3 regions of the Heyndrickxia sp. FSL W8-0496 genome follow, and region 2 is predicted to be linked to each of the others. Evidence: riboswitches for the same ligand, from Rfam matches in the RefSeq annotation. Region 2 holds a riboswitch; each other region holds the start of a gene.
What was found. Region 2 has a riboswitch for thiamine pyrophosphate ahead of NST63_RS05505 (ABC transporter substrate-binding protein). Riboswitches for the same ligand answer to the same signal wherever they lie in the genome.
Positions count from the first base shown of each region.

Region 1: linked by a shared signal. The riboswitch ahead of tenA (thiaminase II) and the one ahead of NST63_RS05505 (ABC transporter substrate-binding protein) in region 2 are both predicted to bind thiamine pyrophosphate.
Region 3: linked by a shared signal. The riboswitch ahead of thiT (energy-coupled thiamine transporter ThiT) and the one ahead of NST63_RS05505 (ABC transporter substrate-binding protein) in region 2 are both predicted to bind thiamine pyrophosphate.

Region 1 is NZ_JBBOXX010000001.1:2,950,557-2,961,467, reverse strand. It holds gene NST63_RS15005 (SGNH/GDSL hydrolase family protein) at 64-771, shown strand; gene NST63_RS15000 (DUF2161 domain-containing phosphodiesterase) at 820-1,548, opposite strand; gene NST63_RS14995 (VOC family protein) at 2,042-2,827, shown strand; gene NST63_RS14990 (ABC transporter permease) at 2,992-4,026, shown strand; gene NST63_RS14985 (ABC transporter ATP-binding protein) at 4,028-4,711, shown strand; partial or broken gene NST63_RS14980 (MFS transporter) at 4,772-5,943, opposite strand; gene NST63_RS14975 (LLM class flavin-dependent oxidoreductase) at 6,124-7,137, opposite strand; gene NST63_RS14970 (tetratricopeptide repeat protein) at 7,225-8,607, opposite strand; TPP riboswitch at 8,820-8,928, shown strand; gene tenA (thiaminase II) at 9,007-9,666, shown strand; gene NST63_RS14960 (Nif3-like dinuclear metal center hexameric protein) at 9,729-10,496, shown strand; gene NST63_RS14955 (MFS transporter) at 10,542-10,911, opposite strand, start outside.
Region 2 is NZ_JBBOXX010000001.1:1,075,504-1,086,414, reverse strand. It holds gene NST63_RS05530 (5'-nucleotidase C-terminal domain-containing protein) at 1-942, opposite strand, end outside; gene NST63_RS05525 (hypothetical protein) at 1,295-1,894, shown strand; gene NST63_RS05520 (energy-coupling factor transporter transmembrane component T family protein) at 1,979-2,746, shown strand; gene NST63_RS05515 (energy-coupling factor ABC transporter ATP-binding protein) at 2,743-3,603, shown strand; gene NST63_RS05510 (energy-coupling factor ABC transporter ATP-binding protein) at 3,600-4,436, shown strand; TPP riboswitch at 4,493-4,602, shown strand; gene NST63_RS05505 (ABC transporter substrate-binding protein) at 4,718-5,710, shown strand; gene NST63_RS05500 (thiamine-binding protein) at 5,728-6,018, shown strand; gene NST63_RS05495 (ABC transporter permease) at 6,018-6,791, shown strand; gene NST63_RS05490 (ABC transporter ATP-binding protein) at 6,784-7,524, shown strand; gene NST63_RS05485 (TatD family hydrolase) at 7,517-8,293, shown strand; gene NST63_RS05480 (6-phospho-beta-glucosidase) at 8,435-9,766, opposite strand; gene NST63_RS05475 (PTS lactose/cellobiose transporter subunit IIA) at 9,792-10,124, opposite strand; gene NST63_RS05470 (hypothetical protein) at 10,198-10,434, opposite strand; gene NST63_RS05465 (PTS sugar transporter subunit IIC) at 10,446-10,911, opposite strand, start outside.
Region 3 is NZ_JBBOXX010000001.1:2,276,193-2,287,103, reverse strand. It holds gene NST63_RS11535 (sulfite exporter TauE/SafE family protein) at 1-9, shown strand, start outside; gene NST63_RS11530 (type Z 30S ribosomal protein S14) at 129-314, opposite strand; gene NST63_RS11525 (MBL fold metallo-hydrolase) at 717-1,574, opposite strand; gene NST63_RS11520 (acyltransferase family protein) at 1,885-2,871, shown strand; gene NST63_RS11515 (methionine aminopeptidase) at 2,941-3,150, shown strand; gene NST63_RS11510 (zinc ribbon domain-containing protein) at 3,292-3,498, opposite strand; gene NST63_RS11505 (FAD-dependent oxidoreductase) at 3,699-5,231, opposite strand; gene NST63_RS11500 (hypothetical protein) at 5,386-5,580, shown strand; gene thiT (energy-coupled thiamine transporter ThiT) at 5,756-6,328, opposite strand; TPP riboswitch at 6,412-6,515, opposite strand; gene NST63_RS11490 (ABC-F family ATP-binding cassette domain-containing protein) at 6,675-8,294, shown strand; gene hpaB (4-hydroxyphenylacetate 3-monooxygenase, oxygenase component) at 8,495-9,922, shown strand; gene NST63_RS11480 (DUF421 domain-containing protein) at 9,938-10,804, opposite strand; gene NST63_RS11475 (DUF1657 domain-containing protein) at 10,823-10,911, opposite strand, start outside.

The DNA.
Region 1 (10,911 bases), 1.9 Mb from region 2:
AGCGATTAAAGTTGAAAAATGATATAATAGGGTTAAGTAAAACATATGAAGTAGGGATAAAGAATGAAAATTATCTGTTTCGGTGATAGTTTAACTAGAGGCGTTTCCTTAGTAAAGGGTAGACTTCGAATAATGAAGGAGAATTATCCTTCTTTCTTACAAAGTTTTTTCCCTTCCGACAGTGAAGAAGACCATGTTGAAGTTGTCAATAAAGGTGTATTTAACGATAATTCGGACTTACTTATTGCTCGTTTAGAAAAAGATGTCATAAGTCAAAAACCAGATTATACGATTATCGGTATTGGTGGTAATGATTGTAATTTTAAATGGGATGAGGTGGCGAAAAATCCTAATCAACATCATGAGCCTATTGTCCCTATAGAACAATATTTAGAGAATGTAAAGACATTGATATTTTCAATTAAGAATTCTGGAATAACTCCGATCATTATGAATTTACCACCACTGGATCCTGTACGATATTATAAATTTATTGCTGAGAAATTTGGTCCATCAATTAGCCATTGGATTAGCTCCGTCGGTGGTATTGAACATTGGCATGGGCTGTATAATCGTAGCTTGAACAAGTTAGCGAATGAATTAGAAGTATTGAAAATTGATGTAAGAACAGCCATTAAGGATGCAGGAGATTTTATTGATCTCATTAGTGATGATGGGATACATTTGACTTCTAATGGTTATAAAGTACTAAGCAATGAGGTATATCAGCAACTTATACGGATGATGAACATAAAAAAAGGTACTGTCTAGTAAAAGGGCGAGTTTCCCTTTAAATGACAGACCTTTTTTTGACTTTAATTATTGATCAACATCTGATAATCGAAAATATTCAATGATCTGCGGATATTCGTTTAAATCCATTTTTCCTTTCAAACTAATTGCATAGGTTCCTCTTTTTATGCGATCAAACCATCCGTAATAATTTTTATTTAAAATTGATAATGTCTTTTCTCCTGTTCCCATTTCACGTAAAGCTTTTGGAGTTAGAGGCCCATATAAATCAAGATAGTATGCGATTTGGATACAGTTTTCTTTGTAGGCAGTCATAATCTTAGTTTTATTGCTTCCTCCGAGATTATGGTCTCCGTGCCTACCTTCGACTTCCAATAAGTGCTTTTGTCTTTTCTTCTTATTTTGTTGCATACTTTTTTTACGATTAAAACTGGTAGGGGGAAATACAATATCTACTTTTGTAGAAGACTTCAAAAAAGAAACAAGAATCAAACCTAATTCAAGTCTTTTGATCAAATGGCATATATCTCTCCACTTTTTGGAAAAAAGATTGTATGAAGGCTTTGGGATAGCGATATACACTTGTTCGGTTAATTTTTGTCTTTTTGCCGCTTGAACGAGTAAATCAATATTTAAACGAAGCTTTAATTCAATTAATATTAATTCCTCATCTTTCACAGCCGTTATATCACAATCATTAACCTCACCATATACTTCATAACCAAGATTTGAGAAATACTTTTGAATAGGTTTATACAAGTCTACTTCATATAACTTATCTGTTTTTTTCTTCATGGATGAATTCACCATTCTCACTTAAAAATTGTAGTTTCATTGTAACATAATGATACTTAATGCTAGATAGAATATATAAATGTGATAATAGATAATTTATAAATAATAGTTAATCATCATTTTCTTTCTTCTAAAAATGTATTGACTTTGTTCCTGCATTTATTATATAGAGGAAACCTGTCTATTTCTCGATTTTATTTTATACGGCAGTTTTTTCTTTAGTTTGTTGTAATTGTAGAAGAACTGCCGCAGCTTTTATACCTAATAAATGAAACGTTATTATTTAGTTTATGGCTCTTTTCTAAGAGGAATGAAGGGACCTGTTGGACTTTCACCTATTTTTTATTTGTTAGCACATCTCCTTATTTGCAACATTGTTTGAGAAATGCCCCTTTGAAAAATAGATTTTAAAAAAATCTCTCAATAAAAAGGGGATTTTAGCAAGTTATGCAGAATAGTATAGTGTAATATCTAATTTTTTGGAGGGTTATTTTTGGAACTTTCATTCGATCATTTAGTGCATATTGTCAATCGTCCAGAAGAGACTATTGAAGATTTTGCCACGATAGGCTTAAAAGCGAACCTAGGTGGGAGACATGAATTTTGGGGAACATATAACGCACTAAGCTATTTCGGACTAAGTTATATTGAATTTCTTGGAATATTTGATTATACAATCGCAAGTAGTATTAAGGATAATGACTTAATTATTCAAGCGCACCAATGGTTACCTGAAAAAGAAGGGTTTGCACGAATTGCCTTACGGACAAACGATATTGACGAAGTAACAAAACGTCTTAATCAGCTTAAAATTAAAACGATTGGTCCTATTAAAGGCAAAAGAAAAAGAGAAGATGGCAAGCTGCTTCAATGGGAGATGCTGTTTATTTCGGATCATGTCGAAAATCTACCAACTCCCTTTATTATTCAGTGGCACGAGGCGGATGAGGTAAGATTGAAAGACATCGAACAAATTAACAATCCATTAAAACTACAAGAGCTTGTATTTGCTGTAGAAAATGGTGAAGTCATTGCTGAAAAATGGAGTCAGTGGTTTCAGTTAAAGAAAAAAGCACCCTATAAGGACAAAAAGTTAAAAGCAAATTGTATCTCATTAGAGCTCGAAGGATGTAATCTCGTATTTGCATCGCCCTATGGTCAGGGGGAGATATCAAGGATATTAGAACATAATGGGGAAGGACCATGTCTTCTAAAGATTGCAAATAATAATATTGTCCTGGAAAGGGAGATGTTTGGAGGATATTATCAATTTGTATAATACATACATTAATCTAATTATTTAGGATAAATAAGTGCTATCTACTAAGGAGTCTGACCCCTTAATAGATAGCACTTATTTTTTTAAATGTAATTTCCTGTTCATCTTCTGTTCATATACCAATCATAAACTTAAAGCGTTAAGAAGAGATTGGAGGAATTAAGTTGAACATAGCTTGGAAAGAAATAAGGAAAAATAAAGTAAGGTTTATGATCTTAGGTTCTATCATCTTTCTTGTTAGTTTATTGACATTTATTATATCTGGTTTAGCAAATGGATTATCACAAGACAATGCATCATTGATAAACAATTTACCAAATGGACAATTCTATATGACGAAGGATGCCGAAGGAAGCTATAATCTTTCCCGAATAGACCAAAGTATCCAACATCGTGTATTAAGTGAACAAAAAAATGCAGTAGCTTTTTCAATGCAAATGGGATTTATAAAAGATGCTGCTAATAAACAACGAAGTGTCACATTTTTCACTTCGACCCATTCAAATATATTCGAAAATGTAAAAAAAGGGGAGATAGTACTGGATTCCTCATTGAAGAATGAAGGGATTAGAATTGGTGATACATTAACAAACAATCAATTTAGGAGGAAGTTTATTGTAAAAGCATTTGTTAATCAAAAGAAATTTAGTCATGCACCGGTTGCTTTTATAAATATGGATGATTATAAGGAGATCTTTGGGGCAAAGGATATGCAATTGCTATATATCCCCGGAGCAGATTCAGATCAAAAGTTCGCTGGCTTACAAACATTATCGAAGAAACGGTTTCTTAACACAATTCCGAGTTATAAAGCAGAGCAAATGTCTTTAAATATGATTGTATTGTTTTTAGTTGTAATAAGTGGAATGCTGTTTGCTATTTTTTTCTACATGATGAATGTTCAAAAAATTGGATTATACGGTATTTTAAAAGCAATTGGACTAAAAACGAGTACCCTATTCAAAATGATGTGGACACAAATGATTATTATAACATTCATTGCACTTGCTTTATCAGCTGTATTAAGCCAAGTTTTTAATTTGATTGCACCTGAAGGAATGCCTTTTCATTTAACACCGGAAACAACCATACTATTATCTTTAGTTTTTATCGTTATCGGATTTTTAGGAGCTACTCTATCTGGTTTTCAAATAAAAAAGGTTGAACCAATGCAAGCCATTCAACAAGGAGAGATGTAGGATGTCGATATTTACTTTAAAGAACGTTAGAAAAACATTTTATAATGGTGAGATAAAGGAAGAAATTTTAAAAGGTATTGATCTTACTCTGAAAGAAGGGGAAATCACTGCTTTAGTAGGTCCCTCAGGCAGCGGTAAAAGCACACTCCTTACAATTGCAGCAGGACTTCAACCAGCTACAGATGGAAAAGTAATGCTTGGTATGAAAAACATGATCAGTATGAACTCAGAACAAATTCGGAAAATCCGAGCAAATAAATTTGGATTCGTCTTTCAATTTGCTCATCTTGTTCCTTTTCTTACGGTTGAAGAACAATTGCTCCTTATGTTGGATGTTTCTGAATCAAAATTAAAAAAGCATGAACAAAAAATAGAAATAAACAAGATGCTCAAAATGGTGGAAATGGATCACCGAAGAGATGCTTATCCGTCTTCATTATCTGGCGGGGAAAAACAACGAGTTGCAATTGCACGGGGAATCATCCATAAACCTAAAATACTTTTTGCGGATGAACCAACCGCAAGCCTCGATTCAAAAAGATCTAAAGATGTCATGTCATTAATTCGTCATTTGGCAAGAACATTAAATATTGCTACTTTACTAGTGACTCATGACGAAGAAATGCTCACTTATGCTGATCGAATTGTTAAAATGAGCGATGGGAAAATAATAGGAGCTGTATAATAAATTTATAAATAAAAAAAGGGGTTGTCTTTAAAGTTGAGTAGACAACCCATTCCTCATTCAATAAGATATAGTCCGGTGCTGTTTTTCTTTTATACGATATACTTGATAAAGCATCAATGCAAGTATGGAAAGTATTGCCCCAGAAATATACGGGAGACCCGCTGTTATCGAAAATAACCATCCTCCTAGTGGCGGACCGATAATTCTTCCGAAGGAATCGAAGGATGAAAGCAATCCTGTAGCACTTCCATGACCGGCAGTTGATTTTTTCGTTAAAAGAGCTGATACACAAGGTCGAATGACGCCATTTCCTAATCCAAAAATGGTTAAAAAGATTGCTGCAGTTGTAAAACTATTTACTAGTAGTATTAAAACAAAGCCGATGGTTGATACAATGATTCCTCCTTGGACACTGTGCCCTCTCCATATTTTTTTGAAAATCTACCAACTAATCCCCCTTGAACAAGGGCACTACCGAACCCCATAATCATAAAAATATAGCCTAGGTCTATTGTATCTAATCCCGCCTTTTTGGCTGCAAAATAGGCAAATGAAGCCTCTAATCCAGACAATGACAATGAAATAAACCATTGTAAAATATATAAGATAGATAATGAACCATTAAAGGAGCTCCATATTGATGATTTTTTATCTGCGTGCTGTCCTCTTTTTTCTTTTGAGAGAGATTCCTTTAAGACGAATAGAACAAGAAGAAAGGTAATAAATGAAGAGGCAGCTGCAAGATAAAAGGGCATATTTAGACTAGTCTTAGAAAATAACCCTCCAATAGCTGGTCCGAAAATAAATCCTAAACCAGTAGCTGCACCAATAATTCCCATTCCTTTGCCGCGATCTTCCTCAGAAGTAATATCTGCCACATAAGCCATTGTTGTTGGCATATTTGCTGAAGATAATAATCCTCCAATGATTCTAGCGATAAATAGCATCCAGAGTTGACTGGAAATAGCCATTAAAATAAATGACACAGAAAGACCTAATATCCCAATCATCATAACTGGCTTACGTCCAATTTTATCAGAAACACGGCCCCAAATAGGTGCGGAAATAAGTTGCATAAAAGAATAGACAGCCATCAATAATCCTAGCTCGGTCGGATTTGCCCCCATTTCCTTTGCAAAAAATGGCATAACCGGAATAATAATTCCAAATCCCACCATTACGAGAAACATAATTAAAAATAAAATAGGTAGTACCTTTTTAGACTCCATAATGAACAATCCTTTACAATTTTTCTATTGATTAACTATTTGTATCTATGTAAATAATTATGCTTAGTTTATCATAAAGTAATTGATTATCCGAATGATGATCCATCTATTCACAATTATGTAACACTAAATGAAAAAAAACAGGCACCTTTCATTCTAAGGTACCTGTAAATTAATTCTTTATATATCCTTCATAACTTCTGAAACAATTTCATATGAACGAAGTCGTGCATCGTGATCGTATATTTGTGCATTAATGATGATTTCATTTGCTTGTGTATCATTTAAGAAATGCTGCAGCTTTTCCTTTACAATTTTTCTATCTCCTATAATGGAAGCCCCGATTCGTTGCTGTAGTAGAGCTTTTTCATAATCGCTGCATAGTTCGCTAAAATTATCAACAGGCGGCAAAAGGGGCATTGGATTGTTGCGAATTAAGTTTAAAAATTGTTGCTGCATCGAGGTTGCTAGTAATTCAGCTTCTTTTACTGAATCAGCAGCAATAACATTTACACCAACCATCGCATAAGGCTCCTGTAATACTTCTGAAGCTTGGAAACTACGTCGATATAAATCCAATGCAGGTAAAGTATTCTCTGGAGAAAAATGACTTGCAAATGAAAACGGTAGTCCTAGATGGCCAGCCAATTGTGCACTAAAACCGCTAGATCCTAGTAACCAAATCGGAATATTTAATCCTTCTCCAGGTATTGCCCGAACAGGCATTTTGCCAGTTGGTTTAAAGTAGGCACGTAATTCAGCTACTTGCTGCGGAAAATCTTCCGCATCTATTCGCCCGTCCCTTCTTAAAGCGTGAGCAGTTAACTGGTCAGTACCAGGAGCTCTGCCTAATCCTAAATCGATCCTACCTGGAAAAAGGGATTCTAATGTCCCGAATTGCTCAGCAATTACTAATGGTGCATGATTGGGAAGCATGATCCCTCCTGAACCTACACGAATATGTTTAGTTCCTGCCGCTACATGTCCTATAACAAGAGAAGTAGCGGAGCTTGCTATCCCAGGCATATTATGATGCTCTGCCAACCAGTAACGAGTAAACCCCCATTTCTCTGCATGTTTTGCTAAATCTAATGTATTTATCAATGACTGCGAAGCAGTACTTCCTTGGACAATTGGAGAAAGGTCAAGCACAGAATAACGAATTTCATTTATTTTTTTTGAATGATTAACCATAGATTCATCTTCTTTCTTTTTTCGGTAAATACGTAATTTCATTCTAACAGTCAATCAGCATGTTACAAAATGAAATGCATTTTTTCTCTAAGCTCTTTTTTGCATATCTATATATAATTGTGTGTAGGCTTGATGCTCTTGATTCATTCCAATTTCGTTATATAGCTTTGCTAGCCATTTAACAGGTTTCGGATCATAAGCTTTTAGTTCCATTTCCCAGCTAAAACAATCAATTGCTTGATCATATTGTCCAAATTCATAAAATAATTGGCCGAGTAATAATTGTTGATCAGGATCGTTTGAAAGCTTCTGCATTTGCTCGATTTTTTTCAAGATGGGTATTGCAGGAATACAGCCTTTTAGTGGTTCAAGGTATTCAATAATGGAATCAAGATTCTGTTCTTTTAGAAGTAAAGTAATGGATTGGTGAAGAAAAATTTTAGCTTTTTCAGGATTTATATGAAACAGTGGTGCTAGGATTGAATCTATTTGTTCGGATTGAAAATACCTAGGATTTAGATTCACTTCATTTAGTATCTCTTCAAAAGCTTGGGCTTGTGAGGTAGTTAGGGAAAGTTTGCTGCGAATTAATAGTTGAATCAGCTTCTCTGCATCTTTATTTTCTATATATAAATCTAATAGATCATTAATTAATTCTGGAATGTGCTGCTCTTTTTGGATTAAATCCTCTAATACGGAGATTACATCTTCTTTCGGTAAATGTATCTGAATGAATTGGAGAAGGGATGGATAATTTTCCACATTAATAGTTTGTAGATAAAATCCGATTAAGTCCATCCATCTAGATTGATGTTTTAATAATTGCTCTAGCCTTTGATATTCCTGTTTATTTTCTTTCAATTGAAAAAGTCGATTTTCCATGTAGAGTGGATCTTTATCGATTAATACATCTGCTAATTGATCATATAGCTTGCTATATTTGATAAAATTTAAGTCACTTGCAATACCTTTTACCCAGCTCTCATTTGGGCAAAAATCCATCAGGATGCGAAGAATACGATAACTTGAAAACATTTTGCCATTGCGACGGTAATCATAAAAGATCGTTTGTATGTAGGAAAAAATGGTCTTCTTCGAAATAAATGATTCAAAAAAGGTTGTAAGAAAGGCAACTTCTTGTGGAGTAAAAAGATTTTCGGCTTTTTTAATTAGTTGTTGAAAGGAATACTTCTTAAATGGATGTTCTAGTGTGATGGAAGAAAAGACTAGTGGGTGATTAGGTGGTAAGATTAGACCTTTAGTTAATGCTTCACTAATAAAAGATTTTCGTTTGAGTTTGGAGGGTTTAACGTAAGTTATATAGTGATTTTTATAGAAGAAAAGATAGTAAACATGTTTTTCGTTATCCATGGCTTCAATGATTTTACTTTGTAAATATATAGCCATCTGTGTGATACGAAGTTCAATAATTTGGTTTTTCTTTGATATCTGAATAGTTTGTTGGCTCATAGGAATCCTCCTCATTTTATGTCCGGTATCATTATATCATAAAAATTAAGAAGAATAATATGTTGGAAAGAGAAGATTGGAGCTGAGTAGGATGTTTGGGCGATTATCTACAAGTAAACTCTATAATTTTCCATTGAAATTATATTATAGGTAGGGAAAATCCCTTGAATAATATTTTTTGTATGTTAGGATGATTATGACAATAAGATAATAATGACCACTAGGGGAGCCTTTATTAAGGGCTGAGATTAAAGTTCAACTTTAAGACCCTTTGAACCTGATCTAGTTGATACTAGCGGAGGGAAGTGGAGCAGAATGATATATTTCCATCTTTATTCTGTTTTCTAACCACTTCCCAGTATGATAGTGGTTTTTTATTTTTGGAAAGGATGAGGGAGTATGTCGTTTGCAAAGGAATGCCGAAAGGAAGCGAAAAAATGGTGGGATGCAAGTCTTCAACATCCATTTGTACAAGGAATAGGTAATGGCAAATTAGAAATAGAAAAATTCCGTTTTTATGTTTTACAGGATTCCTATTACTTATCTAATTTTGCTAGAGTTCAATCATATGGTGCAGCTGTATCAAGGGATTTATATACAACAAATCGGATGGCTAATCATGCACAAGGTACATACGAAGCTGAAATGTCTTTACATCGTAAATTTTCTGCTCTACTCGAAATATCAGAGGAAGAAAGAAAAGCCTTTAAACCCGCACCAACAGCATATGCTTATACCTCTCATATGTATCGAGCTGTTCAAAGCGGGAAATTGGGTTATATAATCGCAGCTATTTTACCTTGTTATTGGTTGTACTTAGATATAGGAAGTTATTTGAAGGATTGTCAACCAGATGAAATGATTTACCAAGAATGGATAGCCGCTTATAACGGTGATTGGTTCAGGGAGCTTGTAACCGAGCAAATACAACGAATAGATGAACTCGCTGAAGCATCTTCAGAAGAAGAACAATCCGAAATGAAAGAATTCTTTTGGAGGAGTGCGTATTATGAATATTGCTTTTGGGAAATGGCTTATACAATGGAGACTTGGAAGTAAAGGGACGGTTCTAGTGCTTCTTCGAAGCACTAGAACCGTCCCCGTTGAGGGGGATAGAACTAATGAAATTAGAACAATTTCAAATGCAGATTAAGGATTTATTTGGTGAGGAATTAGTAAAACATGAAGATGATGAGTATGGATTTACTTCTATTTCCAAAACATCATTTTCAAAAATTGGTTACGCAACAAATTTAACTTTAGAAACGATCCAAGAAGCTGCACTGAATCATGTTGATTTAATGATTACTCATCATGATGCATGGGACTTTTTGTATGGTATGAAAGATCAGTGTATGAAGAAGCTTGAAGAAAATAATATTACTCATTTCTTTATTCATGCACCACTTGACTACATTGAGTTTGGGACATGTACATCGTTAATGAATATTCTTGAGGTAGATGTGATTAAACAGTACTCTCACTATGAAAATGGAAATGAGTTCCCTTCTATAGGATTATTTAATCATCCTATTTCATTTACAAACCTTGTTAAACTGATGTCTGAAAAATTAAACGAACCAGTGAGTGCATGGAAAAATAATGATCAAATGATTAAAACAATTGCTGTTTTAACAGGTGCTGGTGATTCTACAAAAGTAATAAAACGTGCCTTAGATGCGGGATGCGATACATACATCACTGGAGAAGCAACACTATATGCAATCCAATATGCCAAGTTTGCCAGGATCAATCTAATCGCAGGAAGTCATACATTTACCGAAATCTTTGGAATCGAAAGCTTAGCGAAAAAATTAAAAGTCCTAAATCCCCAAATTGAAATTATTCGATTGGAAGAGGAACATTTTGAAGCAAAGGGACGGTTCTAATGCTTCTTCGAAGCACTAGAACCGTCCCCATGTTTTCCGATGTTTTCAAGAAACAGTTGATGTTTCTCTAGTGATTGCCGGTCTAGTTAAAGAAAAGATTGCACATAGTAAGGCGATAATGACAACAGCACTTCCAACCCAGGCTGTACTTGTTACCGATCCGGTTTTGTTTAATACAATTCCTCCTATTGCAGATCCAAGTGAAATGCCAATCTGTAAGGCTGAGTTATTAAAGCTTTGCTGTATATCGGAGGTTTCCGGGTCGGTTTGTATCAAATAGCTTTGCTGAGGTGGTGACAGACTCCAACTTAATGCTCCCCATATCATCATTATAGGAATGAATAAAACAAGAGAAAAAGTTGTAAAAGGTAATAAGCATAGTACAATGGCAAATGTGCTAATGACTAGAATAATG
Region 2 (10,911 bases):
ATTGGCACTAACAAACGGGAACTTTGCATTTTTTACGAATTCGGCTAAAGGCTTTGTTCCTTGATCAAACTCATGATTGCCAAATGTCATCACATCATAGCCTATAAGGTTCATAAACTCTAAATCTGCCTGTCCTAGGTATTCATTAAAATAGAGCGTTCCAGAGAAGACATCACCTGCATCTAGTAATAATGTATTCTTGCTTTGTGACCTAACTTCTTTAATTGCTGTAATTCGTTTTGCAATATTATCTAAATGAGCATGTGTATCATTTGTGTGCATTAATGTTAGCTCAAAATTTCCTTCTTTCTTATCTCCACTATTTATTGCACGAATAAGTGCCGTAATAAATTGTCCACGCGTCACTTTCGCTTTCGGATTGAAGACCTTCTCTACCGTAATCCCATTTTCGGCGAGAATGGTGATATCCTCTTGATATTCCTTTCCCGCTTTATTTAAATCGGTTACTTTTATATTAGAATCTTCCACATGTTTTAATTGAAAGGCTTGAACTAATATCTTTGCCATTTCCTCACGTGTTAATATTGCTTTATATTGAAGATTATCCTTCCATCCAGAGAAGATACCATTTTTCCTAACCTTTAGGGCATTCTCTCTTAACTCATGATCCTTTGGAAGCTGATCGACATCTTTGAATTGTTGAACTCCTGTCGTATCTACTTCTCCTAGATTGCGTCCTAAAATCAAGACAGCATGCTCACGGGTTAATTGTTGGTTTGGATAAAAATAAGTGTTTCCATTCTTATTTGCCCCTTTGATTAAACCAAGCTCGACTGCCTTTAGAATAAAGTCTTTATATATCCCAAATTGATTTTCATCAGCAAATGCTGATTTATTCTCTGCGGCCAAAGCCGGGGAAATACTTGATGCTGCAATCGCAACTGTCACCGATCCTATTAAAAATTTGTTTCGATAACCCATATATTTATTTCCTCCCATCAAAATTTAGAAATAGAATCAATTAATGTCTATTAATCTACTCTATTTCTCTTAAAAATAATATTTCAAATTGTCCTAACTTTTGCAACCACCTAAAGAAGGATTTACAAAAAATTTACACAATATAAACAAAACCAATCATCGAATGTCCAGATCCATTCTTGCATATTCTTTATTAATCAAATCCTTTTCCTATTCATAAATATCATACACTCAACAAAAGTTTTTTACTAGTGTAAAGACACTTGTCGTATATTTTTAAAAAGTGTAGTAGAATTAAATCGTCTTATTTTAGTAGATTATTTTTTCAAACATTTATAAGGGGGAAAGAAACATGAAAAATAGTATGTGGTCTTTAAAATTTTCAACTGCTGCACTAGTTCTCATTCCAGCAGCTATAGGGATTAACTATTTAGGTAAATTATTCGCTGGCCTGTTAAAACTGCCATTATGGTTAGATGCGATTGGCACAGTACTGGCAAGTATGCTTGCTGGCCCAATAATTGGGGCAATCTCTGGAATTGCTAACAATATCATTTATGGTTTTACCCAAGATCCAATCTCCTTTGTCTATGCCATAACGAGTGGAGTTATCGGTCTTATTGTTGGTATCATGGCATACAAAGGGTGGATTGCTAATATAGGGAAGGCAATTATGATTGGAATTATAGTCGGTGCGGTCGCAGCAACGATTTCCACACCGTTAAATATGATATTTTGGGGAGGACAAACGGGAAATGTATGGGGGGATGCACTGTATGCTTACTCTATCGCTCATAACCTACCTCAATGGCTTGCATCATTTTTAGACAGTATCGTTGTTGATGTCCCAGATAAAATCGCAACAGTTATTATTAGTTATCTTATTTTCAAAGGACTTCCGCAAAATTTAACAACAATCTATAACAATCAGAATAAGATTGAATCATTATAAAGTTGACAATGGATATGGCTGTCTATTAAGGTGTCTACTCTTTAATAGATGGCCTCTTCTATCATGCATTTTTGGAGGGATACTATGAAATCTATGACACTGTATGTTGAGAGAAATTCTCTCATTCATCACATTGATCCATTGACTAAGCTCTTATATGTTTTCGTATCAATTGCAGCCACATATATTATCCCTGATCTTAGAGCTGCAATCATCACAACTTTTATCAGTATCCTTTTACTATTAATAGGAAAGGTGTTTCGAAAAATTTTACCCATTCTAGGGGTCAGTTTCTTATTAATTCTTTCGATCATTATCGTGCAAAGTTTATTTCACCCCAACCGTTCTACACCTTTCGTTGAAATTGGAGGATTTACTATTTACAAGGAAGGAATCTCCTATGCATGTCTTTTGGTCCTGCGAATATTTAATATGCTCTGCGCCTTTGGATTACTCATTTTAACTACAGAGCCAGATGAATTAATTGATTCTTTAGTAAAAAAAGGCATGTCGCGGAAGATCGGTTATGTATTCTTGTCTGTCTTACAAATTATTCCTCAAATGCGTGCGACAATGGGGAAGATCATCGATGCACAAAGATCTCGGGGGATGGAAACAGAAGGACATATATTGGTTCGTTTAAAGTCCTTTTTTCCTTTAATTGGTCCTGTCGTTCTTAATTCACTTAATGATACAAAGGAGCGTGCAATTGCCCTTGAAGTCCGTGGATTTAATGCAAAAGGGAAAAAAACTCATTTTAAAAAAGCGAGGAAATACCCCTATAGTAAAAGCTTGAAATTCACCTTATTTTTGGCCTTTATCCTAATCATTGTTGGGAGGTTAACCATATGAATAAAATACGTGTAAACGACTTGAAATATCGATATCCTCACTCAGAGAAGCTTGCACTTAATGACATTTCATTCGAAATCAAGCAAGGGGAATTCATAGGGATCGTTGGAAAAAATTCTTCCGGAAAATCCACCCTTTGCTATGCGCTAACAGGACTCGTCCCACACTTTTTTAAAGGGGCCTATGGTGGACAGGTTTTCATTGATGATTTAGAAGTCATGAATACTGAAATCTGTGATCTTTCATTGAAGGTTGGACTCGTTTTTGAAAATCCATTTTCTCAAATTACTGGTTCAAAATTTACGGTAATTGATGAAATCGCCTTCGGGCTGGAAAACATGGGAATAGAGCGCGAAGAAATGAAGACTCGCATTGAGGCGAGCTTAAAATTATTAGATATTGAACATATAAAAGAAAAAAATCCCTTCAGCCTTTCCGGAGGTCAAATGCAGCGTGTAGCGATTGCAAGTGTACTCGCAATGCGACCAGATATATTAATATTAGATGAACCAACTTCCCAGCTGGATCCCCAAGGTTCGGATGAAGTCTTTAAGGTAGTTGAAAGCTTAACTAAAGAAGGAATGACAGTCATTATGGCTGAACATAAGATGGAGAAGCTCGCTCAGTATTCGGACAAAATCCTCCTATTACACGAGGGAAAGCTCATTGATTTTGACACCCCGAAAAAGATATTTTCCAAAAAAGATATATTGGATTACGGGGTTTCTCCTCCTATTTTCACAAAAATTGCTCGGGCTTTAAATATTTTTAATAAAGAGGATAGTTTACTTCCTGTGACATTAAATGAGATCTTAACAATCGGTCATATCCATAGTGAACGGGGTGAAAAAAAATGATGCGAATAATTATTAAAGATCTTCATTTCTCCTATTCACTTGAATCTCCTATTTTTCATGGGATAAATCTCGAGATTTCAAATCAAAGCACAGCTCTGATAGGTCAAAATGGAGCAGGGAAAACCACTCTTGTAAAATTATTAAAAGGATTATTGACTCCAAGTTCAGGTGAAATTTTAATTAATGGCATCAATACGAAAGAGCAGACTGCTGCAAAATTAGCAAAAACAATTGGGTTAGTCTTTCAAAATCCTAATGATCAAATTTTTAAAAATCGAGTAATGGATGAAGTGATGTTTGGGCCATTAAATATAGGACAATCAGTTAAAGAAGCAAAACAAAATGCAACAGAAGCACTTGAAATGGTTGGACTCAATGAACATGCAGAACGAAATCCTTATGACTTGAGCCTTTCACAACGAAAATTGGTAACGATTGCCTCTGTCCTTGCAATGCGAACAGATATCATAATTTTTGATGAACCGACTATGGGACAGGATCATGATGGAAAGGAAAAGCTTAAAAGAATTATACGACATCTAATTCATGAGGGAAAACTTGTCTTATGCATTTTGCATGACATGGATTTTGTAGCAGAAGTATTTGAACGGACAATTATTTTTAACCAAGGAAAAATCCTTTTAGACGGCGATACACGAACCGTTTTTTCCAACGAAGAAATACTAAATATAGCTTATCTAGAACAACCCTATATTACCCAATTAGGTAAACAGCTTGGCTTTACTGAAACATTCTTAAATGAAGATGAACTTATCGCACAGTGTAAGGCACGATACAATAATATTTCTATTGAATCGCTTTTTCACTTGTAAAAAATAAAAAGGTATGGCATAGTAACGTTGAAAGATTGAAAATTGAATATCTACTATTTAAGTTGTAGGGGGACCAGTGTTGCTGGTTGAGATTGTATCCGTAAGATACTGACTCTTTGAACCTGATCTGGTTGAGACCAGCGGAGGGAACATATTGAATATATTTATTTTGTATGTTTATATGTGCCCTAGGTTAAAAACCTAGGGCTTTTTATTTGAAAGACTAGTCTCTCAGCTACCATCCTTTACAGCTTAGTACAATCTAACAAGGAGGAACTCAATTGAAAAAGTGGTTAATGATTATTGTTAGCTCATTGCTTTTATTAACAACAGCTTGCAGTAATAACAATGATTCAGCAAACAGTAAGAAAAAAGGATTAAAGCATGTGACTGTAGTTTTAGATTGGACACCAAATACCAATCATACAGGATTATATGTGGCAAAGGAAAAAGGATATTTTAAGGATGAAGGCTTAGATGTTGATATTATTCAGCCTGGAGAAGCTGGTGCTGATCAGCTTGTTGCTGCTGGAAAGGCACAATTCGGAATAAGTGCACAAGAAAGTATTACAGAAGCACGAATACAAGGTGTACCGATTGTTTCAATTGCTGCCATCATTCAACATAATACATCTGGTTTTGCTTCTCCAAAGGAAAAAAATATTACTTCACCAAAGGATTTCGAAAATAAAACATATGGTGGCTGGGGTGCACCCGTTGAAAAAGCAGTCCTTGATTCTTTAATGAAAAAAGAGCATGCAGATGTAGAAAAAACGAAGATCATTAATATGGGTGAAACGGACTTTTTTACCGCTGTAAAAAGAGATATTGATTTTGCCTGGATATATTATGGATGGACTGGGGTCGAAGCGGAACTTCGCGGCGAGAAAATCAATATGGTCTATTTAACCGATTACTCTAACAAACTAGATTACTATACACCTGTATTAACGACGAATGAGAAAATGATAGAAAAAGATCCAGAAACGATTAAACATTTTCTTGCTGCGACTTCCAAAGGATATACATATGCCATTGATCATCCAGACGATGCAGCAGATCTATTAATAAAAGCCGTTCCTGATTTAGATTCAAAACTTGTGAAAGCTAGTCAAAAATGGTTATCACCAAAATATCAAGATGATGCCGCGCGTTGGGGCGAGCAAAAACAAGAGATTTGGGAAAACTATGCTAGCTGGATGTATGACAATCATCTATTAGATAAAAAACTAGATAGCAAGAAAGCATTTACAAATCAATATTTACCAAAATAATAGAGGAGTGATTAAGAATGGCAAATGCATTATTAAGTATTCAAATAATCCCAAAGACAAAAAACGGTGAAAATGTGATACCTTACGTAGACGAAGCGATTTCAATTATTGACCGTTCAGGAGTGAAATATCAAGTAAATCCATTGGAGACGACAATGGAAGGAGATTTGACTGAGCTATTTGCGATCGTTGAAAAAATGAATCAACGAATGATCGAGCTTGGCAGTCCAAATGTCATTTCACAAATTAAGGTTCTTTATCAACCAAATGGGGCTTCAATGGATCAATTAACGGAGAAATATCGCTAATGAAGGCGTTACTTCAGAAAGGATGGCGGCCAATTTTGGTCATCATCCTTTTATTCATCATCTGGGAATCAATTACAAAAATATTTGCTATACCAGAATGGCTTCTTCCATCTCCAACACAAATTTTACATGAAGGGGTAACTGGTTGGGATGGGTATTCTCATCATTTACTATCAACCATTCAATTAGCCATTTTAGGTTTTATTATCGGTAGCAGTGTTGGCATTCTTATTGCCATTGGCTTGCATCTTGTTTCATTTTTTAAAGAGGCTTTTTATCCGTTATTAATTATTTCGCAAAATATTCCGATCATCGTCTTAGCACCTTTACTAGTCATTTGGTTTGGCTTTGGGATGCTACCCAAAATCATTGTTATTACACTTGTTTGCTTTTTCCCAATAGCGGTTGCTGCGCTAGATGGCTTTAGGCAAACAAGTCAGGAGTTAAAGCATTACATGCAAATGGCAGGTGCATCAAAGAGGCAATTATTCTGGAAAGTAGAGTGGCCACATGCACTGCCATCCATTTTTTCAGGATTGAAGATTTCTGCAACCTATAGTGTCATGGGTGCTGTTATTTCTGAGTGGCTTGGAGCTAATAAAGGAATTGGTGTTTACATGACCTTGGCTTCATCTTCGTTTCGTACGGATCGTGTGTTTGTAGCAATTTTCATTATTATCTTTCTCGCACTACTATTTTTTGCCTTCATCGTTCTTATCGAAAAAAAAGTGGTTAAATGGCAGCCAAAGGAAGAGGGAAACCATCATGAGTAAATTAGACATACAAAATCTAGCAAAATCATTTGGTGATCTTCAAATAATAAAAGATCTTTCTTTTTCAATCAATGAAGGCGAATTTGTTTCTATTTTAGGACCATCTGGAAGTGGCAAAAGTACTCTTTTCCAAATGATCGGGGGCATTAGCTTACCTGATTCTGGTTCTATTTTAATAGAAGGCCAACAGGTGAATGGGAAACGTGGGGTCATCAGCTATACCCCTCAAACCCCTTCCCTCTTACCGTGGAGAACAATTTTGCAAAATGTTTTACTAGGGCAAGAAATAGCAGGAAAAATCAATAAAGAAAAAGCATTAGAAATGATTGAACGTGCAGGCTTAAAAGGATACGAACATGTCTATCCGCATGAATTATCAGGAGGGATGAAACAACGTGTTTCCTTTATTCGCAGTATGCTTAGTCCTCAATCCATCATCTGTTTAGACGAGCCATTTTCCGCTTTAGATGAATTTACCCGACTCGAAATGCAAAAATGGCTGCTATCGATTTGGTCTGAGTATAAACGCTCCATACTATTTGTCACACACAGTATTGAAGAGGCAATCTTTCTATCTGACCGAATTATTGTTCTTTCCAGCAAACCAGCTACGGTGCAGAAGGAATTCATTGTCCCTTTTAAGCGTCCTAGACTAGAAGATTTGCTATTAACAGAGGAATTTTTACAATGGAAAAAAATGATCTATCAGGAATTGAGGGGTTCTCATGAATAAGCCAATCATAGATGCCCATATCCACTTGGATATGTATGAGGATACAGATGGTATGCGGATAGTAAAGGAACTGGAAAAGTATGGAGTAGAATCACTTATTTCTGTTTCACAGCATTTATCTTCTGCTCATAAAAATTTAACATTGGCACAATGGGATGGGAGGATAAAACCCGCCTTCGGTTTTCATCCCGAGCAGGCTATACCAAAGGATAGTGAAATTGCTGATCTCCAACATTTCATTGATAAACATTTCAATGAAATGATTGCTGTTGGTGAAGTTGGCTTGCCATATTATTTAAGACAAGAGCAAAAGAATATTCCACTTGAACCGTATCTTGAAATATTGCAGTTATTTATTCAGCAAGCCGTTGCTTTGGATAAACCTATTGTTCTACATGCTGTCTATGATGATGCGCCACTCGTTTGCGAATTACTCGAAAAATATTCATATAATAAAGCCCATTTTCATTGGTTCAAAGGTGATCAAAAAACAACTGAACGGATGATAAGCAATGGTTACTTTATTTCGATCACACCCGATATTCTTTATGAAGGAGAAATTCAGCAGCTAGCAAAACAGTATCCATTGTCACAACTAATGGTAGAAACAGATGGACCATGGCCATTTGAAGGACCGTTCAAGGAACAAATCACTCATCCAAAAATGATTCATGAATCGATTCGGAAAATCGCAGAATTAAAACAGATGGACGTTGAAGAAGTTTATCTTGTTTTGTATGAAAACACGAAACGGTTCTACTCCTTATAGGAGATGGAGGATAACGGCGAATTATTCGATTTATCTGCGGGTTTTATAATATATCTGCGAATTACTCGATTTATCCGCGATTATTTGTATTTATCCGCGAAAATCCAGATATATCCGCGAATCCCCAGAAAGCAGCCTTGTTTAAGAAGGCTGCTTTTCATGTAAAAATTGCGGTAGGTGCTCTTTATGCGCTTCCAGCATTTCATCCAAAATTTGTTTTGCCACTGTATCAGATGGTACGAGTGGATTAATTGTCATTGCCAATAATGCCGTCTCATAATTACCTGTTACTGCTGCTTCTGCCGCTACTCGTTCAAATGATTTTATTTGTTGGACTAATCCCCTTACCGCTACAGGTAAATCTCCTACGGAGATCGGTTTAGGGCCATCCTTTGTAATAATACAATTGACTTCTACTGCTGAGTCATTGGGAATACTAGCGATTGCACCATTATTTCTCGTATTAACTGGCTGAATGTCACGTTTATCATTATATATCGAGTTGATTAGACTGCAGGCAGCATCACTATAATAGGCACCCCCACGTTTTTCTAATTGAGGTGGCTTTATGTTCAAATCCGGACTCTTATATAATTCAAATAACTCTTTCTCTAGCTTTTGAACGACCTCTGCGCGTGTTCCTTGTTTTTCTGCTGATTCAAGCTCTTCAGCTAGCATTTCACTCGTTTTATAATAATATCGGTGATAGCCACATGGAATTACACCAAGACCTCGTATAAAGTCAGGTTCCCAAGTAAGTCCGGCAATATTTTTCATAGTCATTTCATTCTTTGGATCTGCCATGCTTTCAATGACCTTATCAAGAATGCTTTCCCCATCTAAGTAAACATTCAAGCCGAATACCATATGATTAAGACCCGCAAAATCTACATGGACTCGATTAGGTTCCACCTTTAATGCTTTGGCAATTCCCATGCGCATTCCAATCGGAACATTACATAATCCAACCACTTTTTTAATATTGCTATAACGTAATACTGCCTCAGTCACCATCCCTGCTGGATTAGTAAAATTCACTAGCCAAGCATTAGGGCATAATTCCTCTATGTCCTTGCAAATTTCCAAAATAACAGGTATTGTGCGCAAACCTTTAAATAATCCACCTGGCCCATTCGTTTCTTGACCGATCACATGATATTTTAAAGGGATTCGCTCATCTTTCGCACGAGCATCCAATGAGCCCACTCTAAATTGTGTCGTAACAAAGTCCGCATCCAATAACGCTTCTCTTCGGTCTATTGTGAGATGGACCTCTATGGGTACCCCTGCCTTTTCGATCATCCGCTTTGCTAGCTGGCCAATAATCTCTAATTTTTCTTTTCCTTCTTCAATATCTACGAGCCAAAGTTCTTTAACGGGAAGCTCATGATAGCGATTAATAAATCCTTCAATTAGTTCTGGGGTATAACTGGAACCTCCGCCTATCGTAACAATTTTTATTCCGTCTTTCATGGTATCCTCCTCAACTTTTAACGTTTCATTTTGAATAAGTGCCCTTTAATGTGTTTATCTCTTGATACATCCGAATCATTTCTTGAACTAAATCACTCATTATTTCCGCACTCATCATCTGATCTTCAGCATGCATGATTAATAAGGAAAACGGCAGCTGAGTGCCTGACGCTTCTTTTTGAATTAATTGTTGATGGGAATGATGTCCTTCGGTTAAAAACTTTCTAGATTCTATTAATTTATTTTCTGCTGCCTTATATTCCCCTTCTCGTGCAGCATATAGGGCCTCCATAACCAAACTTTTCGCTGTTCCCACATTGCTTATAATATGAAAAGCAGCAAGCTCCATTCCTTCCATATACGATCACCCTTTATCAAGCTAATATATTTAGGTGATGGCCTAAGCACATCACCTACTCTTTATTAGTGATTTATTCCACTATTTGAACAGTAAAGTGCAATGCCGAACCAATAGGTGAGTGTTTAAATGTATTTTTAATATGCTTGATCATTTCCTCTTGTGGTAAATCTGATACAACATCCAGTACAGCTCTAATTCTTTCAACAGATTTTAGAGATGTTTTTATCTTTTCATCCTTATAATCTTTAAAAAAATCCTGAACAAATTTAATTTGACCGGCCATTATTTGTACGACATAATGATTCATTTTCTCATTCCCTACGCTAATTTTTCTGAATTGGATTGTTCATTACTGCTATTGCTCTTCTCCAATGCTCGATTTGCTGCAATAACAAACGGTAGATATACAAGGGTGGATACGGCTAAACATATGATACCAACAAGTAATGCCACATAGTTTCCACCAGTACCAAGGAAAGCAATGAGTGGCCCTGGTGTTGTCCATGGTACGGCATAAGCAATTGGTGGAATTAACCCTGTTACCATTGCAAGATAACCAATGATAATATTAACAGCAGGTACAAGGATAAAAGGAATAATTAAAATAGGATTTAATACGACAGGCAATCCGAAAATAACCGGTTCATTGATGTTAAAAAGTCCTGGACCAATGGATAATTTACCAATATCTCGATAATCCTTTCTCCTAGAGGCAATAAAAATTGCAATTAATAAACCTAATGTCATTCCTGAACCACCATAATTAGCAAAGGCATCATTTAAT
Region 3 (10,911 bases), 1.2 Mb from region 2:
CTAATTTAAGGATAGTGTAGCTTTGTCTAATAGGGTCTTCATAAGACTATATATTTGGGAGGATGCCGAATCCCCCAATTCCTTTTATAACTACGTTAGAAAAAAATAAGCCCCCACTATGATGGGGACTACCAGCTTGCCTTTTTGATTCCTGGGATTTGACCTTTATAGGCTAATTCACGGAAGCATATACGACATAGCTTAAATTTACGGATAACTGAATGCGGACGTCCACAATTCTTACAGCGTGTATAGTTTTGGACTTTATATTTATGTTCCTTATTTTGTTTAATTATTAATGCTGTTTTTGCCATTATGAAACCTCCTCTTTAGATTGTTAGTGGAGGTAGAAGAGCATATTTTCATCTTATCAAATTAATATCCTTCAGTAAATAGTAGATTATTGGTACATAGGATTTTTCGTTTTACGATATGATACGAAAAAATTTTTTACGTAATTCAAAATAATATATTAAAACACGCAATTATATGTTAGAAAATTTTATTTTAAATAGATCTCTTTTTAATAAGATCTTTCTAATGGCTGTTTTCGTATAGTTAGTTGCTTTTACAAAACTACTCCCTTATCTTCCAATTATTAAAGGTAAACTTTATGAAGTTTGCAGCTCATTTCTAAGAATGAAGGTTTGATAATTTTTAACCCATACAAATATCACCTACATACATTCAAAGAGCCTGTTAATCATTTCTAATGTTTAATGATGACCATCCACAAAACGTCCATAGTCTGGTATGGCTATTTGGTCAAAATTTTCAACGAGTTTTTTTAAACCACTAGCTAATTTTTCTCCAGACATTGGAACCCCATGTCCAGTTATCACATGATCTGGATATAACTTTTCTAATTTTCTTACGGATTCCCAAGCATCCTTCCAATTAGTTGTTAAATATCTTGGTGGACCGTTCACTTCCTCTTCTTGCATCAATACTTTAAAAAGCGAATCCTGTTTTACCGTGATAAACGCATCTCCAGCTATCAGCGAACGATCGTTATCACGAAACAAAGATACATGACCGGGTGAATGACCTGGAGTATGAATCCAACGCCAATCCTCCATCCCTGGGATACGACCATCTGATGGCAGTTTCTCAATATTCGTTCCTAAATGGATCGGTTCATTTGGAAAATATGGGGACATTTTTGCTACAAGTCCCCCTTCTACTGTTGCATCGGGTTCTGGATAACTTTTATCTCCTATTAAATAGGGTAACTCCAACTCATGCGCATATACTGGAACATTCCAATGTTCGACCAATTCAACAATTGCTCCCACATGATCAAAATGACCGTGTGTTAAGACAATAGCTTTAGGCCGGCTACTAGGACCAAATCTATCTTCTGCTTCACGGATAATCATGTCAGCTGATTTCGGCATTCCGGCATCAATTAAAATCCACTCAGAGTCTTTCTTAGGATACCCAACAAACCCTACATTGACCACCTGGACTGTATAACAATATAGATCATTTGATACCTCCTGACCCAAACCGCTCATAATTGAAGTGACAGGTATATATTTGTAATCTTCGCCGTACTCCATTTCCTTATCCACGATATACGATTCCTCGTTTCTTGTTATTTTCCCTTCCTTTCATATTATTTCAACATTTTTTTTCATTATACGATTGATAAAAATTGTAATCCTTCTGTAAAAAATATAATTATACAATAATAATTCTTAATACGATTATTATCTTATTGTAACTTTATTCGGGTATAGAGATGATAACATTATTTATATAAATACAATATTTTTAGTAATACATTTATATCACAGGGTTAGGATTTATAGTTTTGTTAGTCGAACAAATTAAATAATGTTATATAAAAATAGAAATAAAATTATATAGTGAGGTGTTAATATGGCTTCGACCACTAAAAGAAATTTATACTTTGATAATGCAAAGTTAATCTTAATTTTTTTAGTCGTCTTTGGGCATGTCATTAGTCCTTTAAAAAGGAATGATGATTTCTTATTTACAGTATATACAGTGATTTATCTGTTTCACATGCCTGCATTTATTTTAATATCTGGATATTTTGCAAAAGGATATCGAAAAAAAGGATATTTAATGAAATCGGTTAAAAAGATACTTTTACCCTATGTTATTTTTCAAGTCATTTATTCCATTTTTTATTTCTTTAACGGAGAAGAACAAACATTAACATTTGATTTTCTACAACCACATTGGTCATTATGGTTTTTACTGAGTTTGTTTTGTTGGAATATCTTCCTATACGTTTTTGCACGATTAAAATGGGCTGGATTCTTGCTTGCCGTTGGAATCGGTATAGCTGTTGGCTATATAGATCGAATTGGAAGCTTTTTAAGCCTTTCAAGAACTTTTGTATTTTTCCCTTATTTTCTATTTGGTTTTTTAATCGACGCAAAGCATATCCAATGGATAAAAGATTTCAAGTTTTCGAGTGTAATTGGAATCGGCCTAATATGTGCTACCTTTATTGTTTTTAGCTATTCTTTTCCAAGTGAGGCAGTTCCATGGTTACTCGGATCCTCTTCCTATGCAGATATGGGAAATGTAAACCTGATTGATGGTGTATTTCGAGGAATACAATATATCAGTACATTTATTGTGATTTTTGGCTTTTTAACATTAGTTCCTTCCGGTGGATCTAAGTTTACTGTCATTGGTGAACGTACCTTGTATATCTATTTATTACATGGATTTATTATTAAAATAATCGAAACATTTGTATCTGATGAATCACTTGCAGCATTTGCGCAAAATTATTTATTGTTAATTTTGTTTTCCATCTCTATCTGTTTAATATTAGGAAGCTATTTAATAAAAAAATATACAAAACCACTTATTGAATTGCGCTTATAGTGGGGATTTGTATAATTTTCACATTCATTTCACACCATAGTAGTAATAACAAAATTAGAGGTGAAATGGATGGGACTTTTAAATACATTTCAGGAATGGGCTAGCAACCGGCATGAAAAAATGCTAGCTAATATGGAATCAAAGGGCTTTTGCCCAGATTGCCGAGGAAAAGGAATTAATCATCTTGCATTGAGTGAATATTATTATTCAACTTCCATAGAATGTCCTGGTTGTAATGGAAGTGGTACGTACACGGACTGGGCAAACAATAGTAAATAAAAAATTAGGCTTTTAGCTGATTTTTATAAGATAAGAAGCAACAATGATAATGAGAAAATACGCAACCAAATTAAGAGCCTGACTCCATACTGCTCTTTTCAGAGAAATGAGTGTTTACTTGGAGTCAGGCTCTTATATATATTAACCGCCAAAGAAAAAGTCTAGTATATTGGAGGCGGTTGATGCTTGTTTATTATAAAATTCCGAGTATCCGCAGTTATTACAATATACAACTGTAAATTGATTATTTTGAATGTCGAACATTTTAGATAAGCCCGTACCTGTCATCGCTACATCCTTTTGACCAGCATTTTGACTTCCACACTTTATACATCCTTTTTCACTCATATAAAATTCCTTCTCTCATTTAGATTATTATTCATTAATATTTACGTATTTTCCTTAAAAAAGTTTCAATCTAATTAAATCTAGATTTGCTAGTCTTAAGAAACCAAATATATAGATCATACTTAGTACAAATCCCTATATTAAATAAAAATGCCTAATTTTCAAATGTAAAGAGCACCACCAATGTGATGCTCTTTCTATTATTCTAAATCAAATTTTTCTAAAGATGTCTCTGCCGGTCCTTCTATTACATCTCCAGCGATCGAGAACCTCGAACCATGACATGGACAATCCCAAGTACGATCTCCAGAATTCCATTCCACTTCGCAGCCTAGATGTGTACAGGTAGTATCAACTACATATATTTTTCCCTCTGAATCACGATAAGCTCCTGCTCGCTTCCCATTCACATTAACAACTGAGCCTTCATCCTTTTCTAAATCATCTATATCTCTAAGTGGGTATTCTAATTTTCCTTCTACTAAATGCTTAGCCACATCAAAATTCGTTGAAATAAATTCTTTTACACTTGGATCAGCATTAAATCGCGAAGGAGAGAATAATTCTTCAAATCGATTTTCCTTCTCCCTAATGATGTCTCTTATTAATAATGCGGAAACAGTACTATTGGTCATGCCCCATTTCCTAAAACCTGTTGCGACAAGTATTCTATCGTGATTGCTTGTAATTCGACCAATATATGGTACTTTGTCTAGAGTCGTTAAATCTTGAGCAGACCAACGAAATAAGAAATCCTTGATTCCAAAGGTCGTTTGTGCATATTCTTCAATAGCCTCGTAATGCTGAATGGTAGGAATCCCTTGGCCTGTCTTATGATTTTCACCGCCTACCAACAGAACATTCTCCCCCTGATAATTCATACGGCGAAAAGATCTTGTTGGCTGTTCAGCATTAATATACATACCAGGTGGAGGGTCTTTTTCTGTTTTCACAGCAATAAGATAAGATCTTTCAGCATACATTCTTGTTGGATAAAACCCGAGACCGTCGTAAAACGGAAAATGAGAGCATGCACATACATATTTACATTTTACCTTTGGTCCACCTCTCGTGATAACAATAGGATATTCTGCATAATCTACATCTGTAGCTGTTGTATGCTCGAATATTAGTCCTCCAGATTGCTGGATATACTCAATAAGCGGTTTTAAATATTTTATTGGATGAAATTGAGCCTGGCTTCTCATCACTAATGCAGCTTTCACGGAATAATCAATAGGCAATTGTTCAACCAATTCACCATTAATCCCTAATTCCTTATACGCTTGCTCCTCTGTTTTCAATTTTGGTACATATTCATCACTATTTGTAAAAATATAGGCATCTTCTTCACTAAAGTCACATTCAATTCCATGTTCTTTAATAGTTTCTTTAATAAATTGTATGGCTTCCGTACTCGCCTCATAATAAAGTCTTGCCTGTTCTTTTCCTAGATTTTGAATTAATTCATCATAGATTAAACCATGCTGTGCTGTGACTTTTGCAGTTGTATGACCTGTCGTTCCATTCAACAATTCTCCAGCTTCGATAATGGCTACCTTTAACCCTTCCTTTGTTAAAAGATAACCAGTGGTGATACCAGTAATACCGCCTCCTACAATTGCTACATCTACCTCGATATCCTCTAGCAACTCGGAATAACCAGGAATATCCATCCCCTGTTTCCATATTGGTTCAGGAAATTGTGGCATTTTCACTTCTTCGTTTGGCATCTAATCTTCCTCCAAATGCAATTATATACTTTCTATTTTTAACCAAAGGAAGAAATTTCATGTATTCTTTTTTATCGCCACGATTGAATTTTTACATATATTAAGTAAATAATACTCAAAGCTACTTACTAAACAGAAAGGTGAATTAAACTTAATGACTGAATCATATGAAGACAAAAGATTAACAGATGCACCAAAGCAGCCAAAAATAACGATAAATACAGCAATGAGTACTAATAACCAAAAAAAATATTATCCTGGTCATTCAGTGGCTGATCATAAACAATTAGAAGAGGCAAATACCAACATAGCTGGAGACGAAATAAAGCAACAGAATGAAAATTTATAAATGAGATATGTACACATATAAAAAAGACGCTTTGATTTTTGTGCTATCCAAAGCGTCCCTACGTATTTCATAGATTATTGTTATTGCAAGTAACAGCAAAAAATCAATTGGATAAATCCACCCCGATATACAATATAAGTAGAATTTTAGAAAATTGATTTTTGATTATGCTTAATTAAGCAAATCTTTTAACAAGTCTTGGGCTCATCGTAATGATGATACTCAAAATAATTGCACATAAAAGACCTGATAGAAGCATTGTTGTTCCATTAGCAATTAATGAATATATGAATGGCGATTGCCCTTCTGGTGCAAATTTTCCCCAAAAAATCATCCCAGCTAGGAAATGCCAAAAATAACGACCAATGCTGCCAATAAATGTTGCAACCACAACTAAGAAAATCGTCTTTCCTTTATTACCCTCATGGATATTCGCTTGAATGAATGACCTAAATAAACCTGCTACACCAATAAAAGAAAAGGCAATAAAAAATTCTATGAACCCTTGAACGGGAGTTAATATATCATCTGCTGCATCTCCCAAAACAATTTGAAGTAATCCCCATAACAATCCCCCGACAAAGCTTGCTTTCACACCCCATCGAAAAGCAAGAATGAAAATAGGAACCATTGCAAAGGAAACTGAAATCGCTGAGCTTAGTTTTATAGATGGTAATAAATCTAACACAAACGCAAAAGCAGCACATAATGAAATCTCGATCAAAGTTAGCAAACTAAATTTTTTCATAATAAAATCCCCCTCTATAGTGTTTTTAAAGAAACGCACCGCAAAAGGGGGAATAAACGATTGCATATTGTAAAAAAAGCAATCCCTTATTCAATCCACATCCCTACGCTAGTACTAACTAACAGGTTCAAAGGGTCAGAACAAATATGTTCACTCTCAGCAAAAAAATGCTCCCCTTGTGGTAACGTTCATTAAATTTTCATTAACATTGTACAATAATTTTAATTATTATGAAAGTCATTTTTTTAGAGAAGTAACTGAATCCCTTTATATAACTGACTTTTCCCTTTTTTAATCAACTCATGGTATAATTAATAAGATATTATTCTTTTGGAGGTATTTGTCTTTGATTACTGTAAATAATGTAGGCTTACGATTCGGTGAACGTAAACTTTTTGAAGATATTAATATTAAGTTCACACCTGGAAACTGTTACGGCCTTATTGGTGCAAATGGTGCTGGGAAATCAACATTTCTTAAAATATTATCTGGTGAGCTTGAGCCTCAAACTGGTGATGTGCATATAACACCAGGCGAAAGACTTGCTATCTTAAAGCAAAACCACTTTGAATTTGAAGAAGAAGAAGTTTTAAAAGTTGTTATTATGGGACATTCACGTCTATTCGAAGTCATGCAAGAAAAAGATGCAATTTACATGAAAGCTGATTTCAGTGACGAAGATGGAATGAGAGCTGCGGAGCTTGAAGGAGAATTTGCGGAATTAAATGGTTGGGAAGCTGAGTCAGAAGCAGCAATCCTTTTAAAAGGACTCGGTATAGATGAAGAGCTTCATTCAAAAAAAATGGCAGAGTTAACAGGTGCAGAAAAGGTAAAAGTATTACTTGCACAAGCTCTTTTTGGGAAGCCTGATATTTTACTTCTAGATGAGCCAACTAACCATCTAGACTTAAAAGCAATACAGTGGTTAGAAGAATTTCTAATCAACTTTGAAAATACAGTGATTGTAGTATCGCATGATCGTCATTTCTTAAATAAAGTCTGTACACATATAGCAGATCTTGATTTCAGTAAGATTCAATTATATGTTGGAAATTATGATTTTTGGTATGAATCTAGCCAATTAGCACAAAAAATGGCCCAAGAAGCGAACAAGAAAAAGGAAGAAAAAATTAAGGAATTACAAAGCTTCATTGCCAGATTTAGTGCAAACGCATCTAAATCGAAACAAGCCACTTCACGTAAAAAGCTTTTAGACAAAATTACCTTGGACGATATCAGGCCATCTTCAAGGAAATATCCATATGTACATTTTACACCGGATCGTGAAATTGGAAATGATCTTCTCCGTGTAGAAGAACTATCAAAGACCATCGATGGTGTTAAGGTACTCGATAATATTAGTTTTACAATGAATAAAGATGATAAAATCGCATTAGTAGGTCATAATGAATTAGCAAAATCTACTTTATTTAAGATTTTGGCTGGAGAAATGGAACCCGATAGCGGAACATATAAATGGGGTGTCACAACCTCTCAATCATACTTCCCTAAAGATAACACAAGTTATTTTGAAAATGGCGAATTGACTTTAGTAGATTGGTTACGTCAGTACTCCCCTAATGATCAAAGTGAAAGCTTCTTAAGAGGATTTTTAGGAAGAATGCTTTTCTCTGGTGAAGAAGTGATGAAAAAGGCCAATGTTCTATCGGGTGGTGAAAAAGTTCGCTGCATGCTTTCAAAAATGATGCTTAGTGGAGCCAATGTTTTATTACTAGATGAGCCAACAAACCATCTTGATTTGGAATCCATTACAGCAGTTAATAATGGTTTAATACGTTTTAAAGGTTCTATGATTTTTGCATCACATGACCATCAATTTATTCAAACCATTGCCAATCGAATCATTGAAATTACACCAAATGGCATTATTGATAAAGAAATGACCTATGATGAATATCTAGAAAATGACGAAATTCAACATCAATTAAAAATGTTATATGCATAAAAACGATAAAGAGGTTGTCTAAAAGATTGGGTCTGACATCACTATACGATATCTAATAAGAATTTTGTTCTAAAAGATAACGTATTTATGTGAGGTCGGCCCCTTAAATAGACAGTCTTTTTTATTTTATAAATTTCACTGGGTAGTCCCGTTTAAATTTGAGCATACAATTTATTATTCATAAAAGTGGGGTGGTAAAATTGTCTTTAAATGGAGATGATTTCATTAAAAGAATTGATGGTTTAAATAATGAGGTGTGGGTGGATGGAAAACGAATAACTGGAAAAATCTCGGCACACCCTGCTTTCAGTGGAGTATTAGCAATGAAAGCTAAATTATATGATTATCAAGTAGAACATAGTGAAGAATTTACATTTTTTTCAGAAAGAACGAATAGTAGAGTGAATTTTTCATACCAACAACCTAAAACAAAAGAAGATTTAAAGAAAAGATCGATTGCTACGCAAAAGTTGGCCAAATTAAATGTAGGTTTACTAGGTCGCTCCCCTGATTATATTAATACCGGAATAATGAGTCTTGGTGTCGCTGAAGAAATTTTTAAAGAAGAAAATCACCATTTCCATATGAATATACGCCAAATATATGAAGGTGCAATGGAAAATGATTTGACATTTACCCATACATTTATCAACCCTCAAGTCAACCGTTCAGACAATTATTTCGAGGAATCTGATAAAGTTATTGCCGCAAAAGTAATTCGAGAAACAAGTGAAGGCATAATCATTTCTGGAGCTAGATTATTAGCGACACAAGGTGGAATTACTGATGAGATCTTAGTTCTTCCTGCAGGGGGAAATTACTTTGAAGATCCATATAATTATGCATTTTCTATTCCATCGAACACACCCGGCTTAAAATTTATTTGTCGGGAATCATTCGTCTCCACTGAATCCATTTACGATGCACCTTTAAGTACAAAATTTGAGGAAATGGATTCTATTGTTGTATTTGATAATGTATTAGTTCCTTGGGAAAGAGTATTTCTTTATAAAAATTTTAATATCTCTTTACGAATGTTTTCCGAAACTAAATTTAATACTTTCCTTCTCTACCAAGCCATTTCCAGAATGATTGTAAAAACTGAGTTCCTGTTAGGAATAGCAGAGTCCATTGCAGAAACAATTAGTATTAAAGAATATCAACATGTTAAAGATAAGATTACAGAAATAATCTCAGCTCTTGAAATAATAAAAGCATTACAATTATCAGCCATGACACATGCTAAAGCTGATTCGAGGAATACAATGGTTCCAGATGATTATCCACTTAATGTTGCCATTTGCTATTACCCTAAAATATATCCCCGACTCGTAGAGATCCTTCAATTATTAGGTGGAAGCGGTTTAATCCTTCTCCCAACAAAAAAGCAATTTGACTCTTCTATTGGATCATATTTAGACGATTATCTTCAAGGAGCAAATTCAAATGCCATAGATCGTGTGCAACTTTTTCGACTGGCTTGGGATCTCTGTATGAGTTCATTCGGGTCAAGACAAACACATTTCGAGCGATTTTTTTTTGGAGATCCTATTCGTATCAGTATGGGTTTATACGATGGATATCCAAAAGAAAAATACATAAATATGGTTAAAGATTATTTATCTTAACATTTCCTGAGACATTTATTCTACTAAAAAAGGTTTGATCCTGTTGACCATATTTTCAATTCGCTTTGCATTCAGTTTATACATTTCTTGAGCAGGTTTTGATTCTGTTGCTAATGTAAATAATTCAAGATCTGCTTGACATTTTTTAAGAGTCGCTAATAAAAGTGCTCGTTCCTGGGAATTTGGCAATTGAATTTTATCGTCATAAATATCAACGGTTAATTTTCCGTATGAATCAATTTGACCAATAAAAACATTATCAAGGGCAACATTTAATTTTTCTAATTCCGCCTTTAACCAAGCTCGATTAAAAACCGTTTCCCCTAAAACCTCATCTAGTATCTGACCTTCTGATATAACTGTTTTTGCCTCCTTCTCAGGTGCCACCTGTAATTGGATATCTTTCGGAGTAATAGGTTGGTTTTCTTTTTTAAGAAGAACATTTAAGTCACCATTTGGTTCTAAGACAGCAAATTCAACATCTGCCAGATTAAATGCATTCTTTTTTCTTAAAAGCTCCGTTAAATCATCTACTGTATATTTTTCCTTAGTTAAAGTATCTTCTTGTATTTTTCCTTCCTTTATTATTACCTTCGGTGTACCATCAATAAAATCCCTGAATTTTTTGCTTTTTAACGAAAGAAATAAAATGCCTAAAGGAAGTAAGCTCCAGACTAACAGACTATATATACCATATAAAAAGTTTTTCTCGATACCTGTGGAAATCTCAGCAACAATACTTCCAATAGTTATTGCTATAATGTACTCAAAAAGTGTCAATTGAGTAATTTGCTTTCTTCCAAGAAATTTTGTTATGAAAAATAATACTATAAGTGCTGTGATAGACCTTAAAATGACCTCAAACCATGCCGGTACAGACATATTAACACTCCCCTCCTTTTAATTTTTATATTGTGGTTCTTCACGTTCGAGAATAACTAATCGTTTTTGTAAGTCATTTATAATTTCTTCGGTCTCCATCATACATT